One region of the Pseudonocardia sp. NPDC046786 genome, then DNA from elsewhere that is predicted to be linked to it. Evidence: riboswitches for the same ligand, from Rfam matches in the RefSeq annotation. Region 1 holds a riboswitch; the other holds the start of a gene.
What was found. Region 1 has a riboswitch for glycine ahead of gcvP (aminomethyl-transferring glycine dehydrogenase). Riboswitches for the same ligand answer to the same signal wherever they lie in the genome.
Positions count from the first base shown of each region.

Region 2: another riboswitch for glycine. It lies ahead of gcvT (glycine cleavage system aminomethyltransferase GcvT); the one in region 1 lies ahead of gcvP (aminomethyl-transferring glycine dehydrogenase).

Region 1 covers NZ_JBEYYF010000031.1:7,346-14,763, forward strand. The annotation lists gene ABZ881_RS27325 (MEDS domain-containing protein) at 1-503, opposite strand, end outside; gene ABZ881_RS27330 (OsmC family protein) at 755-1,267, opposite strand; gene ABZ881_RS27335 (CDP-alcohol phosphatidyltransferase family protein) at 1,491-2,120, shown strand; gene gcvH (glycine cleavage system protein GcvH) at 2,130-2,522, shown strand; gene garA (glycogen accumulation regulator GarA) at 2,743-3,195, shown strand; gene ABZ881_RS27350 (bifunctional nuclease family protein) at 3,453-3,929, shown strand; gene ABZ881_RS27355 (MerR family transcriptional regulator) at 4,141-4,746, shown strand; gene ABZ881_RS27360 (YiaA/YiaB family inner membrane protein) at 4,756-5,055, opposite strand; glycine riboswitch at 5,137-5,233, shown strand; gene gcvP (aminomethyl-transferring glycine dehydrogenase) at 5,395-7,418, shown strand, end outside.
Region 2 covers NZ_JBEYYF010000015.1:19,407-26,824, forward strand. The annotation lists gene gcvH (glycine cleavage system protein GcvH) at 1-382, opposite strand, end outside; gene gcvT (glycine cleavage system aminomethyltransferase GcvT) at 394-1,560, opposite strand; glycine riboswitch at 1,606-1,704, opposite strand; gene ABZ881_RS19015 (metalloregulator ArsR/SmtB family transcription factor) at 1,888-2,280, shown strand; gene ABZ881_RS19020 (substrate-binding protein) at 2,326-3,795, shown strand; gene ABZ881_RS19025 (LLM class flavin-dependent oxidoreductase) at 3,826-4,575, opposite strand; gene ABZ881_RS19030 (amidase) at 4,896-6,440, shown strand; gene nthB (nitrile hydratase subunit beta) at 6,437-7,147, shown strand; gene nthA (nitrile hydratase subunit alpha) at 7,150-7,418, shown strand, end outside.

The DNA of each region.
Region 1 (7,418 bases):
CGCATGATGTCGATCGACTCGTCCGGGAAGTGCACGTGGTCGAACGTGCAGAGCGCGGCGAGGCTGTCCCGGTTCTCCCGGATCAGCCGGGCGAGCAGCCCATCGTACTCGGGCAGGGTGCCGGACGCACCCGGGGCCAGCGCCCCGTGCATCTGGCCGGTGATCCGGGCGCCGGTCCAGCCCGCGTCCAGCGCGCGGGTCACCTCGCCGGTGATCCCGGCGTGGATGTCCGGCAGCGGGGTGCGGAAGGTCCGCCGAGTGTCCTCCTCCGGCAGGATCTCCAGCTGCCCGACGCGCAGCGGCTCGCCGATCTCGTGACCGTCCTCGGTCATCCGGCGCAGCAGCCCGTCCGCGGCGCCGTCGTCGTCGAAGAAGAGGACCTTCTCGCCGCGGGCCAGCCCGTGCGCGACGAAACCGGAGGTGATCTCCCCGAGATGCTCGACGCTCTCCGGGACCGCGCAGACGTGATCGCCGGACGAGACATCGTCCGCCAGCTTGATCACGTGTCACCTACCGGGGCGCGGTCACCGGCTGTCGGTGGGCACGCCCTGTCACGCCTACCAGGACGCCGTCACCGTACGGAGACCGGCTCCGGGCCCCGGAGACCCCGGAGCGTGCCGGGCGCCGAACCGACGGTGACGCGCGACGAGCGGACCGCCACCGGCGGTGGTGCGCAGGTGATGGCGCGCAGAACATGCCGTTCGGCGCAGTGCGCCGACCCTCGGACGGAGCAGGGCCGGCTCGACCGGCGGGCTCAGCCGGCCGGCCGGACCTCGACCGACGTACTCGCGCTGCCCTTGATCGTCTGCAGGACCACGCAGTATCGCTCGGTCAGCCGCACCAGGGTGGCGACCGTGTCCGGGTCGGCCGGGGCGTCCCCGGAGCGGACGTCGACGTCGAGGAACAGGCGGATGTCCCGGAAGCCGACCGGGGCGTCCTTGGCGACGCCGAGGGTGCCCCGGAAGTCGAGGTCCCCCTCGGCCCGCAGGCCGCCCTGCACGTCGAGCTCCAGGGCCGTCGCCACCGCCCGCAGCGTCACCCCGGCGCAGGCGACCAGCGCCTCCAGCAGCATGTCCCCGGAGCACAGCTGGGTGCCGTCGCCGCCGGTCGCCGGGTGCAGCCCGGCCTCGGCGAGCGCCTGGCCGGTGCTCACCTTGCAGGCCACCCCCGCGCCGAGCTCGCCGTCGGCGGACAGCGTGACGACCGCGGATCCCGGGTCGTCGCGGTACTGCTGTTTGAGCGGGGCCTGGATGTCCTTGAGCGTCACGCCTGCGGCCGCGTGCGGGCCGGGCACGGAGTCGGCGCCGGAATGGGTGTCGGAATGAGTGTCGGTCACCGCGCCATCCTCACCCCGCGGGGCCGGGCTGCACAGTGCGGGAGCCGTCTAGGCTGCCCGGGTGGGCGGGGAATCCGATACGGGCAGGGCCGCGGCGGTCCGGCGCGGCGCCCGTGAGGCCCGGGACACGGTGCGCGACACCGTGCGGGACACGGTGCACGACGTCGCCGGTCCGCCCACCGGCGACGACCGGCTCTGGACGGTGCCGAACGCGCTGAGCATGCTGCGCCTGGCCGGGGTGCCGCTGTTCCTGTGGCTGATGCTCGGCCCGGAGGCCGACGGCTGGGCCGTCGCAGTGCTCGCGATCGGCGGCTTCACCGACTGGCTGGACGGGAAGCTGGCCCGGGTGCTGGACCAGTACAGCCGGTTCGGGGCGATGCTCGATCCGGCGGTCGACCGGCTCTACATCCTGGCCGCGCTGGTCGGCCTGGCGATCCGCGACATCGTGCCCTGGTGGGCGGTGGGTGCGCTGCTCGCCAGGGACGTCGTGCTGGCCGTGTGCGTGTTCGTGCTGCGCCGCCGGGGGTACGGCCCGTTCGAGGTCGTCTACCTCGGCAAGGCCGCGACCTTCGTGCTGCTCTACGCCTTCCCGCTGCTCCTTCTCGGGGACGGCCCGTCCGCCGCGGAGACCGCCGTCCGGGTGATCGCGCACGCGTTCGCGATCTGGGGCGTCGCCCTCTACATATGGTCCGGCCTGCTCTACCTGGTGCAGTTCGGGCTGGCGATGCGGCGCCCGTTCCCGCCCCCGGCGCCCCGGTTCGGTCACCCGGATGGCGGGGGCTAGGCTCGTCGCGTGAGTTCGGAGATTCCCTCGGACCTGACCTACACCGAGGCCCACGAGTGGGTGCGCGACACCGGGAACGGGGTGGTCCGGATCGGCATCACCGACCACGCCCAGTCGCAGCTGGGGGATGTGGTCTTCGTCCAGCTGCCGACCGTCGGCGACGTGCTGTCCGCGGGCGACACGATGGGCGAGGTCGAGTCGACCAAGTCGGTGTCGGACATCTACGCACCGGTGGCGGGCGAGGTGGTCGCCGTCAACGAGGCGCTGGACGCCGGTCCGGAGCTGATCAACTCGGCTCCGTACGGGGACGGCTGGATCGTCGACGTGCGGATCGCGGACGGCGCCACGCCGGCCGGCCCGCTCGACGCCGACGCCTACCGTCGGCTCGCCGACGGTTCCTGACCACCCCCGGCGACCGTCCGTCGCACGGGTCACCCGGGCGCCGCGGCCTGGCGTATCGCGGCGACACCGGGGCGGGTAGGTTCGGTCCCCCTGACACGTCGACATCGCGGCCGGTCGAGGCGACATCCGTCTCAGCGCAGCACCGCACCAGTGCGGCCGGCCCGCCTGCATCACCCGGACCGTGTCCGGGACCCCCGCTTCCGGAGGAGGAGACCCCGAGGTGACCACGAACGACCCGCGCGACGTGCCGCCGGAGCGCGCACCGGAGACCACATCGGTCTTCCGGGCGGACTTCCTCGCCGACGTGGAGCAGCCGAGCGCCGAGCCCGCCGTCTCCGGCGTCGACGGGCTACCCGCCGGGTCGGCCCTGCTGGTGGTCCGGCGCGGCCCGAACGCCGGTTCGCGCTTCCTGCTCGACGTGCCGACCACCAGTGCGGGCCGGCACCCCGACAGCGACATCTTCCTGGACGACGTCACCGTCTCCCGCCGGCACGCCGAGTTCCGCCGGGACGCCGGCGAGTTCGTCGTGGTGGACGTCGGCAGCCTGAACGGCACCTACGTGAACCGCGAGCCGGTCGACACGGCCGTGCTCGCCAACGGTGACGAGGTCCAGATCGGCAAGTTCCGCCTGGTCTTCCTGACCGGTCCTCGCGAGGGCGACCCCCGGGGCTGATCCACCGGCGGCGGTCCAGCGGACACGCCGTGCGGAGGCGGGCGTGTGACGATCGTCGAAAGGACGCTGTCACACCCCGTCCGGAGGCGCGCATCGGGGGCCCCGCCCGTGTAGCGTCGGAACGTGTCGGTGGCGGCGGTACGAGCGACCACAGCTCCCAGGGCACGGACCAGGGCGAGCAAGGCGATCAGGGCGGCCGGGGTGGCGGGTCCACCCCGGGCGGCCGACAGGCCCGACAGGGCCGGGGAGGCGGGCTGATGAGCGAGATGCGCGTCGTGGGCGTCCGGGTCGAACTCCCGGCGAACCAGCCGATCCTGTTGCTGCGGGAGACCAACGGTGATCGCTACCTCCCGATCTGGATCGGATCGGTCGAGGCGACGGCCATCGCCCTCGAGCAGCAGGGGGTCAAGCCGGCACGGCCGTTGACCCACGATCTGCTCAAGGACGTCATCGGGGCACTGGGCCGGCGGCTGGAACAGGTCCGGGTGACCGACCTGCAGGAGGGCACCTTCTACGCCGAGCTGATCTTCGACGGCGGCGTGACGGTGTCCGCCCGGCCGAGTGACTCGATCGCGCTGGCGCTGCGGACCGGTGTCCCGGTGCACGCCGACGAGAGCGTGCTGGCCGAGGCCGGGCTCGTCATCCCCGACGAGCAGGAGGACGAGGTCGAGAAGTTCCGCGAGTTCCTCGACTCGGTGTCACCGGAGGACTTCCGCGGCGCCCAGCCCGGCTGACACCCGAACGGGTGTTCCGGACCGTTCGGCGACACCCAGTGCCGCTCGGCGTGACCGGGCCGCCCGTGCTCCGTCACCTGGCGTTGTGCGGTACGGCCGTGTCGGCGAGCCGCGTTGACCACTCCGGCCCCCGGGCCTACCGTCATCAGCGTTGATGACATCCGTGCAACTCGCCTTCACCGAGAGTGATGGGACGGCGAGGACGGTCACGGTGCGGCCGACCGAGGGAGACCACGCGGTGCAGACGCCACCACGCGAGGGGCCGGGGCAGGCAGAGCTGTTCCCGGACCCGCTCGTCGGTGAGGGGCTGGACGGGGTGTCCGATCGCCTCGTCGGCTTCCGCGGTCCGACCGCATGCCAGGTCGTCGGCATCACCTACCGGCAGCTCGACTACTGGGCTCGGACCGGGCTCGTCGTGCCGTCGATCCGCGGTGCCGCCGGATCCGGCAGCCAGCGGCTGTACTCGTTCAAGGACGTACTGGTCCTCAAGATCGTGAAGCGGCTGCTCGACGCCGGGGTCTCGCTGCAGAACATCCGGATCGCGGTCGAGCACCTGCGCCGGCGCGGGATAAGGGATCTCGCCGGGATCACCCTGTTCTCCGACGGGACCACCGTCTACGAGTGCACCTCCCCGGAGGAGGTCGTCGACCTGCTGCAGGGCGGTCAGGGTGTGTTCGGGATCGCCGTCTCGGGCGCGATGCGCGAGATCAGCGGTGTGATCAAGGACTTCCCGGTGGAACGCGCCGACGGCGGCACCGTCGACGAGTCCCCGGAGGACGAGCTGGCCCGGCGCCGGTCCCGGCGCGCGATCTCCTGAGCGGCCGGCTCACGCGACCGAGCGGAACGGGTCGTGCTCGGCGATCAGCTTCTCCAGCCGCGCCTGGTCGACCCGGTTGACGACGGTCAGGCTCTCCTGCTTGTCGCGGACGCACTTGGCGAGGGTGAACGCAGAGGTGATGGCGTACAGCACGGCGATGGCCAGGAACGCCTTCACCCAGCCGTCGACGGGCAGGTAGAAGGTCCCGACGACGACCGCGGCCAGCGAGACGCCGAAGGACAGGACCGCCTGCAGGTGGAAGGCGGCGGTGGTGGCGGGAACGGGGTTCGGAGCGCTGCTGTTCGACATGTGAGCAGCCTGGCGGGACGGTTCCGGCCGCGGTGCCGTGGAAATACTGACCGGACCGGTTATCCTCGGCCCGGTAGTCGTTGACACCGAGCGGGAGAGACCCGGTGCAGTACAGCCGGGCGCCGAAGGAGCAAATCCCTTCCCGGAACCTCTCAGGCACCAGGACCGCACGGTAGAGACGCCTCTGGAAAGCGACGGGCCACCACGGGGGGCCCGTCCGCCGACGGGGAAAGCCCGAAGCCTCGGGTGAATCTCTCAGGCGCCCGGATCGCGGGTACGGACAGAGGGGGAGGGGCGAGACAGCCCTGCCCCGCCCGAGCCGTCACCTTCGGAGGCGCCGTGAGCCCGACCCCGCAGCAGCACCGTCCCACCCTCGCCGAGCTCGAGCGTGGACTGCCGTTCGCCGACCGGCACGTCGGGCCCCGGCCCGGCGAACTCGCCCGGATGCTCGACGCGCTGGGCGTCGACTCGCTCGAGGCGCTGGCCGACCGGGCCCTGCCCGCCGCGATCCGCGATCCCGAGCCGGTCGGCGGTTCGCTGCCGGCGCCGGTCGGTGAGGCCGAGATGCTCGCCGAGCTGCGGGCGCTGGCCGACCGCAACACGGTGAACGTCCCGATGATCGGGCTCGGCTACCACGGCACCCGGACGCCGTCGGCGATCCGGCGCAACGTGCTGGAGAACCCGGCCTGGTACACCGCGTACACGCCGTACCAGCCGGAGATCAGCCAGGGCAGGCTGGAGGCGCTGCTGGCGTTCCAGACGATGGTGTCGGACCTGACCGGGCTGCCGGTCGCCGGTGCGTCGCTGCTGGACGAGGCGACCGCCGCCGCCGAGGCGATGACGCTGCTGCGCCGGGCCGGGCGCGCGAAGTCGGCCCGCTTCGTGGTCGACGCCGACACGCTGCCGCAGACCCTGGACGTGCTCCGCACCCGGGCCGAGCCGCTCGGCATCGAGCTGGAGGTCGCCGACCTGTCCGGCGGTACCCTGCCGGACGGCGAGATGTTCGGCGTGCTGCTCAGCTACCCGGGCGCGTCCGGGCGGGTGTCCGACCCGTCGGCGCTGATCGAGCAGGCGCACGAGCGGGGCGCGCTGGTCGCGGTCGCCGCGGACCTGCTGGCGCTGACCCTGCTCACCCCGCCCGGCGAGCTGGGCGCGGACGCGGCGATCGGCTCCACCCAGCGGTTCGGTGTCCCGCTCGGCTTCGGCGGCCCGCACGCCGCCTACCTGTCGGTCGGGCAACGGCACGCCCGCCAGCTCCCCGGCCGGCTGGTCGGGGTCTCCCGGGACGCAGACGGCAACTACGCGCTGCGGCTCGCCCTGCAGACCCGCGAGCAGCACATCCGCCGGGAGAAGGCGACCTCCAACATCTGCACCGCGCAGGTGCTGCTGGCCGTGATGGCCGCCTGCTACGCCGTGTACCACGGCCCGGAGGGGCTGCGCGCCATCGCCCAGCGGACCCACCGGATGGCGGCGGTGCTGGCCGCCGGGCTGCGCTCCGGCGGCGTCGAGATCGTGCACGACGCGTTCTTCGACACCGTGCTGGCCCGGGTACCCGGCCGGGCGGACGCCGTCGTCGCCGCCGCGCACGACGCCGGGATCGCGCTGCGCCGGGTCTCCGGCGACGAGGTCGGCATCTCCACCTCGGAGATCACCACCGTCGCGCACCTGCGCGCGGTGTGGGAGGCGTTCGGGGCCGGCCCGCAGGACGCCGCGGAGCTGGACACCGGCACCGCCGACGCGCTGCCCGGCGCGCTGGCCCGGACCAGCGACTACCTGACCCACCCGACCTTCCACGAGCACCGGTCGGAGACCGCGCTGATGCGCTGGCTGCGCCGGCTCGCCGACGCCGACCTCGCGCTCGACCGCACGATGATCCCGCTCGGCTCGTGCACGATGAAGCTCAACGCCGCCGCCGAGATGGAGGCGGTGACCTGGCCGCAGTTCAGCGACCTGCACCCGTTCGCCCCGGAGTCCGACACCGCCGGTTCCCGGGAGCTGATCACCCAGCTGGAGACCTGGCTGGCCGACCTGACCGGCTACGCCGCGGTCTCGCTGCAGCCGAACGCGGGCAGCCAGGGCGAGTTCGCCGGGCTGCTGGCGATCGCGGCCTACCACCGCAGCCGCGGCGAGGCCGAGCGCGACGTCTGCCTGATCCCGGCGTCCGCGCACGGCACCAACGCCGCGTCGGCGATCATGGCCGGGATGCGGGTGGTGGTCGTCGGCACCGACGCCCAGGGCAACGTCGATCTCGACGACCTCCGGGCCAAGATCGACGAGCACGGGTCCCGGCTGTCCGCGCTGATGATCACCTACCCGTCGACGCACGGCGTGTACGAGGCGCAGGTGCGCGATGTGTGCGGCGC
Region 2 (7,418 bases), on a different contig from region 1:
CGCCACCCTCCCCGGTCAGCGAGCGGTACTCGGCGGCGGTCAGCAGCTCCGGGACGCCGTCGTCGCCGGGCTCGACCCGGAACAGCCAGCCGCGGCCGTAAGGGTCCTCGCCCGCGGTCTCCGGCGCGTCGTCGAGGGCGTCGTTGACCACGGTCACGGTCCCGCCGAGCGGGGCGAACAGGTCGCTCACCGACTTGGTGGACTCGATCTCGCCGCAGGCCTCGCCCGCGATGACGGTGTCGCCCGCGGCCGGCAGCTGGACGAACACGACGTCGCCGAGTGCCTCGGCGGCGTGTGCGGTGATGCCGACGGTGGCGGTGCCACCCTCGACCCGTACCCACTCGTGCTGCTCGGTGTAGCGCAGGTCGTCAGGGACGGACATGTCGGATCCTCTCACTCGGGACGGGTGTAGAAGGGCAGGCCGACCACCTCGACCGGCTCGGGCCGGCCGCGGACGTCGACGACGAGCGCGGTGCCGGGCCCGGACACGGCCCGGTCGACGAACGCCATCGCGATCGGGTGGCCCAGGGTCGGGGACAGCACGCCGCTGGTCACCTCGCCGACCGTGGCCCCGGCGCCGTCGAGCACCGGATGGCCGGCCCGCGGCGCGCGCCGGCCGCTGCCGCGCAGCCCGGCGGGCACCCGGGCCTGCGGGGTGTCCCGCTCGCGGGCGAGCGCGGCGCGGCCGACGAAGTCGGCCTCCTTGCCGAACTTCACGACCCGGCCCAGGCCGGACGCGAACGGCGAGCGGCCGGGGCCGAGCTCGTGTCCGTGCAGCGGCATCCCGGCCTCCAGCCGGAGCGTGTCGCGGCAGGCGAGTCCGCAGGGCACCAGCCCGTGCCCGGTCCCGGCCGCGGTGAGCCGCTCCCAGACGGCGGCCGCGCCCATCGTGCCGACGTAGACCTCGAAGCCGTCCTCGCCGGTGTAGCCGGTGCGGGCCAGCAGCACCTGGTGCCCGGCGAGGGTGGCCGGGCGGGCCGCGTAGTAGCGCAGGTCGCCGACCGGCGCACCGGTCGCGGTCTCGATGATCGCCGCGGACGCCGGGCCCTGCACGGCGACCAGCGCGGTGTCCGCGGAGCGGTCGGTGATCCGCACGCCGTCGCCGGCGCAGCGCTCGCCCAGCTCGGCGGCCACCAGCAGCCGGTTCGACGCGTTCGCGACGACCAGGTAGTGCTCCGCGGCGAGCCGGTAGACGACCAGGTCGTCGAGCACGCCGCCGTCCGGCGCGCAGAGCATCGTGTAGCGGGCCCGGCCGGGCGCCAGCGCGCCGAGGTCGCCGACCAGCGCGCCGTCCAGCGCCGCGGCGGCGGCCGGGCCCTCGACGTGGATCTCGCCCATGTGCGAGAGATCGAACAGGCCGGCCGCGCGGCGCACCGCGTGGTGCTCGGCGAGGTCGCCGCCGTAGCGGACCGGCATCGTCCAGCCGGCGAAGCCGGTGAAGGTCGCGCCGAGCGCGACGTGCGTGTCGTGCAGCACCGAACGCAGCAGCTCGCGCTCGCTCGGCCCGGTCCGGGTCGCGGTGTCGGTCTGGGTCTCGGTCTGGGTCTCGGTCTGGGTCATCGTGGTGCTCACCCCGGGGCAGACGCGTGGGCGGTGCCGCCCACACGGTCCCCCTCTGTCCCGAGCCTGAGAGATTCACCGGTGCACGACCGGCTTTCACCATCGGCGAGGCGTGTCCGACGCCTGCTTTCCAGAGTGGCCTGGTCCGTGCGGTGTGGGGTACCTGAGAGTTTGGCGGGGTGCTTGCTCCTCCGGTGCCTGCCCGGTCGTGCGACAGGTCTCTTCCGCGCGGGCTCGTACGGCCCGGTCTTCAGTTGTCCGCAGGACGATACCGATTCCCGCGCCGGAGGGAAGGGGTCCGGACGGCTTCCGGCTAGACTCCGTACCATGTCAACGGATCCTGACGCGTCTGACGCGTTCGGCGCGGGCGACCGGGACGCCGGTCTCGCCTTCGACGCGCTCGCCGATCCGGTCCGCCGCCGGATCCTGGCGGTGCTCTCCGAGAGCGACGAGTGCAGCGCGGGCGAGCTGGCGGACCGGATCACCACGGTCGGCCGGACCGCGGTCTCCACCCACCTGCGGGTGCTGCGGATCGCCGGCCTGGTCAGCGAGCGCCGGTCCGGCAGGTTCCGCTACTACGCGATCGAGCCCGGCGGTGCCGCGGCCGACGTGATCGCGCTGCTGCGCAACCTGTTCCAGTCGTCGCTGGGCGAGGCCCGGTCCGCCGCCGAGAGCGCAGCCGGGCACCGGGAGCCGGCGCGCCGGGAGGCGGCCGGATGACCCGGCGCGCCGACGGATCCCGCTGACGGCCACCCACCCACCGGCATGGGGACGATCGCGGTCGCGGTGGAGGAGTTCGCCGCCGTCGCACCCGAGGTGGTCTTCGACCGGTTCGGCCGCGACGGCGGGGGCTGGCTGTTCGGCGCGTCCTGCGACCGGGTCGCGCTCGGCGAGCCGATCACCCTGCGGGCGCCGATCGGCGACGGCCCGCCGGTCGACGTCCTGGGCCGGATCAGCGACCTGCGCAGGCCGGACAGCATCACCATCACCCACGACCAGCCGTGGCGCGGCCGGATCCGGCTGCGCTTCACCGTGGCCCCCGGCGGGACCCGGATCCGGCTCGACGCGCACATCGACGCGCAGGGCCTGGAGTGGCTGATGCGCCGGCGCGGGCACCCGGTGCGCGACCGGGCCGCCACCGGCCCCCGGATCGGCGCCCTCACCAGCCGGTCCGGTTCCGGGAGCGTGTTCGCCTCGGCCGTCGCGAACGCCGCCGTGCTCGCCGTCGACGAGATCGACGTCGCGGGCGGGATCGGCGGGCGGCCGGTCGAGCTGCTGCACGCCGACGACGCGACCGATCCCGGCACCGGCGCGCTGGAGGCGCTGCGGCTGGCCCGCGCGGGCTGCCGGACGATCTTCCTGACCACGACGTCGGCGACCTACCAGGCGGTGTCCTCGGCGCTGACCGGCCACGACGTGCTGGTCGTGCACACCAACATGAACGAGGGCGGCGGCGAGTCGCGGCTGCGGATCCGGCTCGGCGAGCGGCCGTGGACCCAGATCGCGCTGGCGGCGGGCCCGGTGATGCGGTCGTCGGGCGGGCGGCGCTGGTTCCTCGCCGGCAACGACTACGTCTGGCCGCGGACGGTGAACCGGATCGCCCGGGAGGTGCTGCCCGGCAACGGCGCGGTGCTGGTCGGTGAGGGGTACGCCCCGCTCGGCGCCCGCGACTTCGGCCCGCTGATCGAGCGGATCGCCGCGTCCGGTGCGGACATCGTGCTGGACACCTTCGTCGGCGCCGACGCCGCCGCGTTCGAGCGCCAGTGCCATGCGATGGGCCTGCGCGAGCGCACCGTCAGCCTGGGCCCGGCGATGGACGAGGCCACCCTGGAGCGGATCGGGTTCGAGGCGTCCGAGGGCATCCACGGGGTGTCCGGCTACTTCCAGCACCTGCAGACCGAGCGCAACGGGACGCTGCTGCAGCGCTACCGCGAGCGGTTCGGCCGCTGGGCGCCGCCGCTGTCCAGCCTGTCCGAGTCGATGTTCGAGGCGATCCACGTGTGGGCGGCCGCGGCCCGGCAGGTCCGGACCACCGACCCGACACCGGTGGCCGACGAGATGCGCCACGGCCGGTTCGAGGTGCCGCGCGGCACGATCGCCCTGGACGGCCGTCATCACGTGGAGCAGCCGCTGCACCTGGCCGCGGCGCGCGGGGCCACGTTCGGGTCGATGTCGGACAGCGACTGCACGGTGCGGACCGGCGCCGCGCGGACCCCTCCGGGCCGCCGCCGATGAGGGCGCGGGCCGTGCGGCGGCCCGCCGGGCTCAGGGCAGCAGTGCCCGCACCCGCTCCGGGTCCGGCCCGCCCGGCGCGATCGCCACGACCGCGTCGTCGAAGCCCGCGCCGGCATAGCGGCGCAGCTGCTCGCCGATCGGCCCGAGATCGGCGCCCGCGGGCACCGGGATCGCGTACGCGACGGCGCGGAGGCCACCGGCGGCCCGGAACCGGTCGTGCGCGGCGAGCAGCTCGTCGGGGGTGACGCGGAACGCCGAGCCGAGCCAGCCCTCGAAGTGGCGGGCCGCCTTCTCGACGTTCGCTCCCCACGAGCCGAGCAGCAGCGGCGGGCGGCCGCCGCGCGGCGGGTCGGCGAGCCGGGCCTGCGCGTCGCCACCGTCGGCGAGCAGTGCCCGCAGCCGGACCATGTTCTCGTCGAAGGCACGGAAACGGCCCCGGTGGTCGCACCCCAGCAGGGCGTAGTCGCTGCGGGTCGAGCCCGGGCTCACCCCGAGCGACAGCCGGTCGCCGCACACCGCCTGCAGCGAGAGCATCCGGTGCGCGAGCTCGGCGGGATGGTGCAGCGGAACCTGCACCGTGCCGGTCCCCAGCTCGACGTCCGAGGTGGCGGCCGCCGCGGCCGCCAGCGCCGCGAACGGGTCCGGGACCAGCCGGCCGCGCCCGATGATCTCGGGTGCCCACAGGCTCCGGAACCCGGCGGCGGCGAGCCGGCGCGCCCACCCGACCACCGGGTACGGCGGCGCGTCCGACAGGTGCGCGAGCAGCGCGCCCAGGCGCACGGCTAGGCCCGCCGGTGCGGCAGGCCCGGGTCGTCGACCGGCACGCCCACCGCCGCCCGGCTCCGGAGCGGGCCGTCCATCTGCACCGTTCCTCCCGCGACGCGACGGTGGTCCGCGACCGGGACCACCCGGGCAGCGTCCCACGGATCGTGCGGTCGGGGGGGCCGGCGTCCGATACCGAGGGGCGGTCCTGATCTCACCCGGATGACGGGCGGTTGACGTCCAGATCAGAACTCCTGTCAACGCGTCGACAAACATTGACACGACAGGGCGGACTCCCTAGCTTTCTCGCATCCACAGCACGTGAGGAGTTCTGCTCCATGGCACTGCCACCCCCTGATCCCGCCCGGCTCGCGGCGATCAACTCCCAGCACGCGTTCGGACTGTCCGAGGCCGAGCTCGCCGAGTTCCTCCCCGCCGTGACCGCGACGCTGAGCGCGACCGACCGGGTCGAGGAGCTGTACCGGGCGTCGGCCCCCGAGGCGCCGGAGCGCGCCTGGGCCGAACCGGCCGACAACCCGCTCGGCGGCTGGTACGTGACGACCTCGGTGCCCGGCGCCGCGGACGGCCCGCTCGCCGGGCGCACCGTCGCCCTGAAGGACAACATCTCGCTCGCCGGGGTCCCGATGACCAACGGCTCGGCGACCGTCGAGGGCTTCGTCCCGCGCCGGGACGCCACCGTCGCGACCCGGCTGCTCGCCGCCGGGGCGACGATCACCGGCAAGGCGGTCTGCGAGGACCTGTGCTTCTCCGGTGCCAGCTTCACCTCCCGGCCGTGGCCGGTGCGCAACCCCTGGGACCCGTCGCGGGTGTCCGGCGGCTCGTCGAGCGGGAGTGCCGCGCTGGTCGGCAGCGGCGCGGTCGATCTGGCCGTCGGCGGCGACCAGGGCGGCTCCATCCGCATCCCCAGCGCGTTCTCCGGCACGGTCGGGCACAAGCCGACGCACGGTCTGGTGCCCTACACCGGGGCGTTCCCGATCGAGGCGACGATCGACCATCTCGGGCCGATCACCCGGACCGTCACCGACGCCGCGCTGATGCTCGGCGTGCTCGCCGGCGTCGACGGGCTCGACGCCCGCCAGCCCACCTCGCTGGAGCCGGTCGACTACCTCGCCGCACTCGGCACGTCGGCGGCCGGGCTGCGGGTCGGGATCGTCACCGAGGGCTTCGGCCGCCCGGAGAGCGACCCGGGCGTCGACCGGACCGTGCGGGAGGCGATCGACACCCTGCGCGGGGCCGGGCTGACCGCCGAGGAGGTGTCGATCCCCTGGCACCTCGACGGGATGGCGGTCTGGAACGTCATCGCCACCGAGGGCGCCGCCTACCAGATGGTGGCCGGCAACGCCTACGGGATGAACTACCCCGGTCTCTACGATCCCGAGCTGATCGCGCACTACGCGCGGCAGCGGATCGAACGCGGTGCGGAGCTGTCCAAGACGGTGAAGCTGGTCGGCCTGTCCGGCGGCTACACCTTCGGCCACGGCGGCGGGTCGTACTACGCGATGGCCCGCAACCTGGCCCTCGACCTGCGCGCCGCCTACGACGCCGCACTGGGCAGCTACGACGTGCTGGTCATGCCGACCCTGCCCTACACCGCCCCGGAGCTGATCGGGCTCGACGCCGACCTGGACAGCTACCTGCCCACCGCGCTCGGGATGGTCGGCAACTGCGCCCCGTTCGACGTCACCGGGCACCCGGCAGCGAGCGTGCCGGCCGGCTTGGTGGACGGGCTGCCGGCCGGGCTGATGATCGTCGGCAAGCGCTTCGACGACGCGACCGTACTGCGCGTCGCACACACCTTCGAGCAGGCCGTCGGCGGCTTCCCCGCCCCGCCGGCGCTCACCACCGTGGGAGGACAGCAGTGAACGGAGTCTTCGATCTCGGCGGAACCGACGGTCTGGGCAAGGTCGAGAACGACCACATGGCCGAGCCGGTGTTCCGCGCCGAGTGGGAGAAGATCGCCTTCTCGATGTTCGCGCAGAGCGCGCGGGCCGGACTGTTCAACGTCGACCAGTTCCGGCACGGCATCGAGAAGATGGACCCGGCCGAGTACCTGCTCTCCAACTACTACGAGCACTGGGCACACGCCGTCGAGCACTACGCCGAGGCCGCCGGCCTGCTCGACCCGGCCGAGCTCGCCGAGCGCACCCGCTACTACCTGGAGAACCCGGACGCCCCGCTGCCCGAGCGGGAGACCGACACCGAGATCGTCGAGTTCGTCGACTGGGCGGTCACCAATGGGTTCCCGGCGCACCGCGAGTCCGACCGGAAGGCGCAGTTCTCGGTCGGCGACGAGATCGTCGTCTCCGACGACAGCCCGTTCGGGCACACCCGCCGGGCCCGCTACATCCGCGGCAAGCGCGGCGTCGTCACCGCCGCGCACGGCACCTACCTGTACCCGGACACAGCGGGCAACGGGCTCGGCGACTGCCCGGAGCACCTCTACACCGTGCGGTTCACCGCGGCCGAGCTGTGGGGCCCGGAGACCGCCGACCCGAACGGCTCCAACTACTTCGACGTGTGGGAGCCCTACCTGAGCCCCGCCCCCGCGACCGTCCCCCAGGGAGCCTGACCATGACCGAGATCCGCACCGACACCCGCCTCAGCTCGCAGGAAGAGATCACCGCCCGGGTCAAGGCCCTGGAGGCGCTGCTCATCGAGAAGGGCGTGATGACCACCGCGGCCGTGGACCGGCTCGCCGAGGTCTACGAGAACGAGGTCGGCCCGCAGCTCGGGGCGAAGGTCGTCGCGAAGGCGTGGACCGACCCGGCCTTCAAGGAGCGGCTGCTCGCCGACGCCTCCGCCGCCTGCCGCGAGCTGGGCATCGGCGGCCTGCAGGGCGA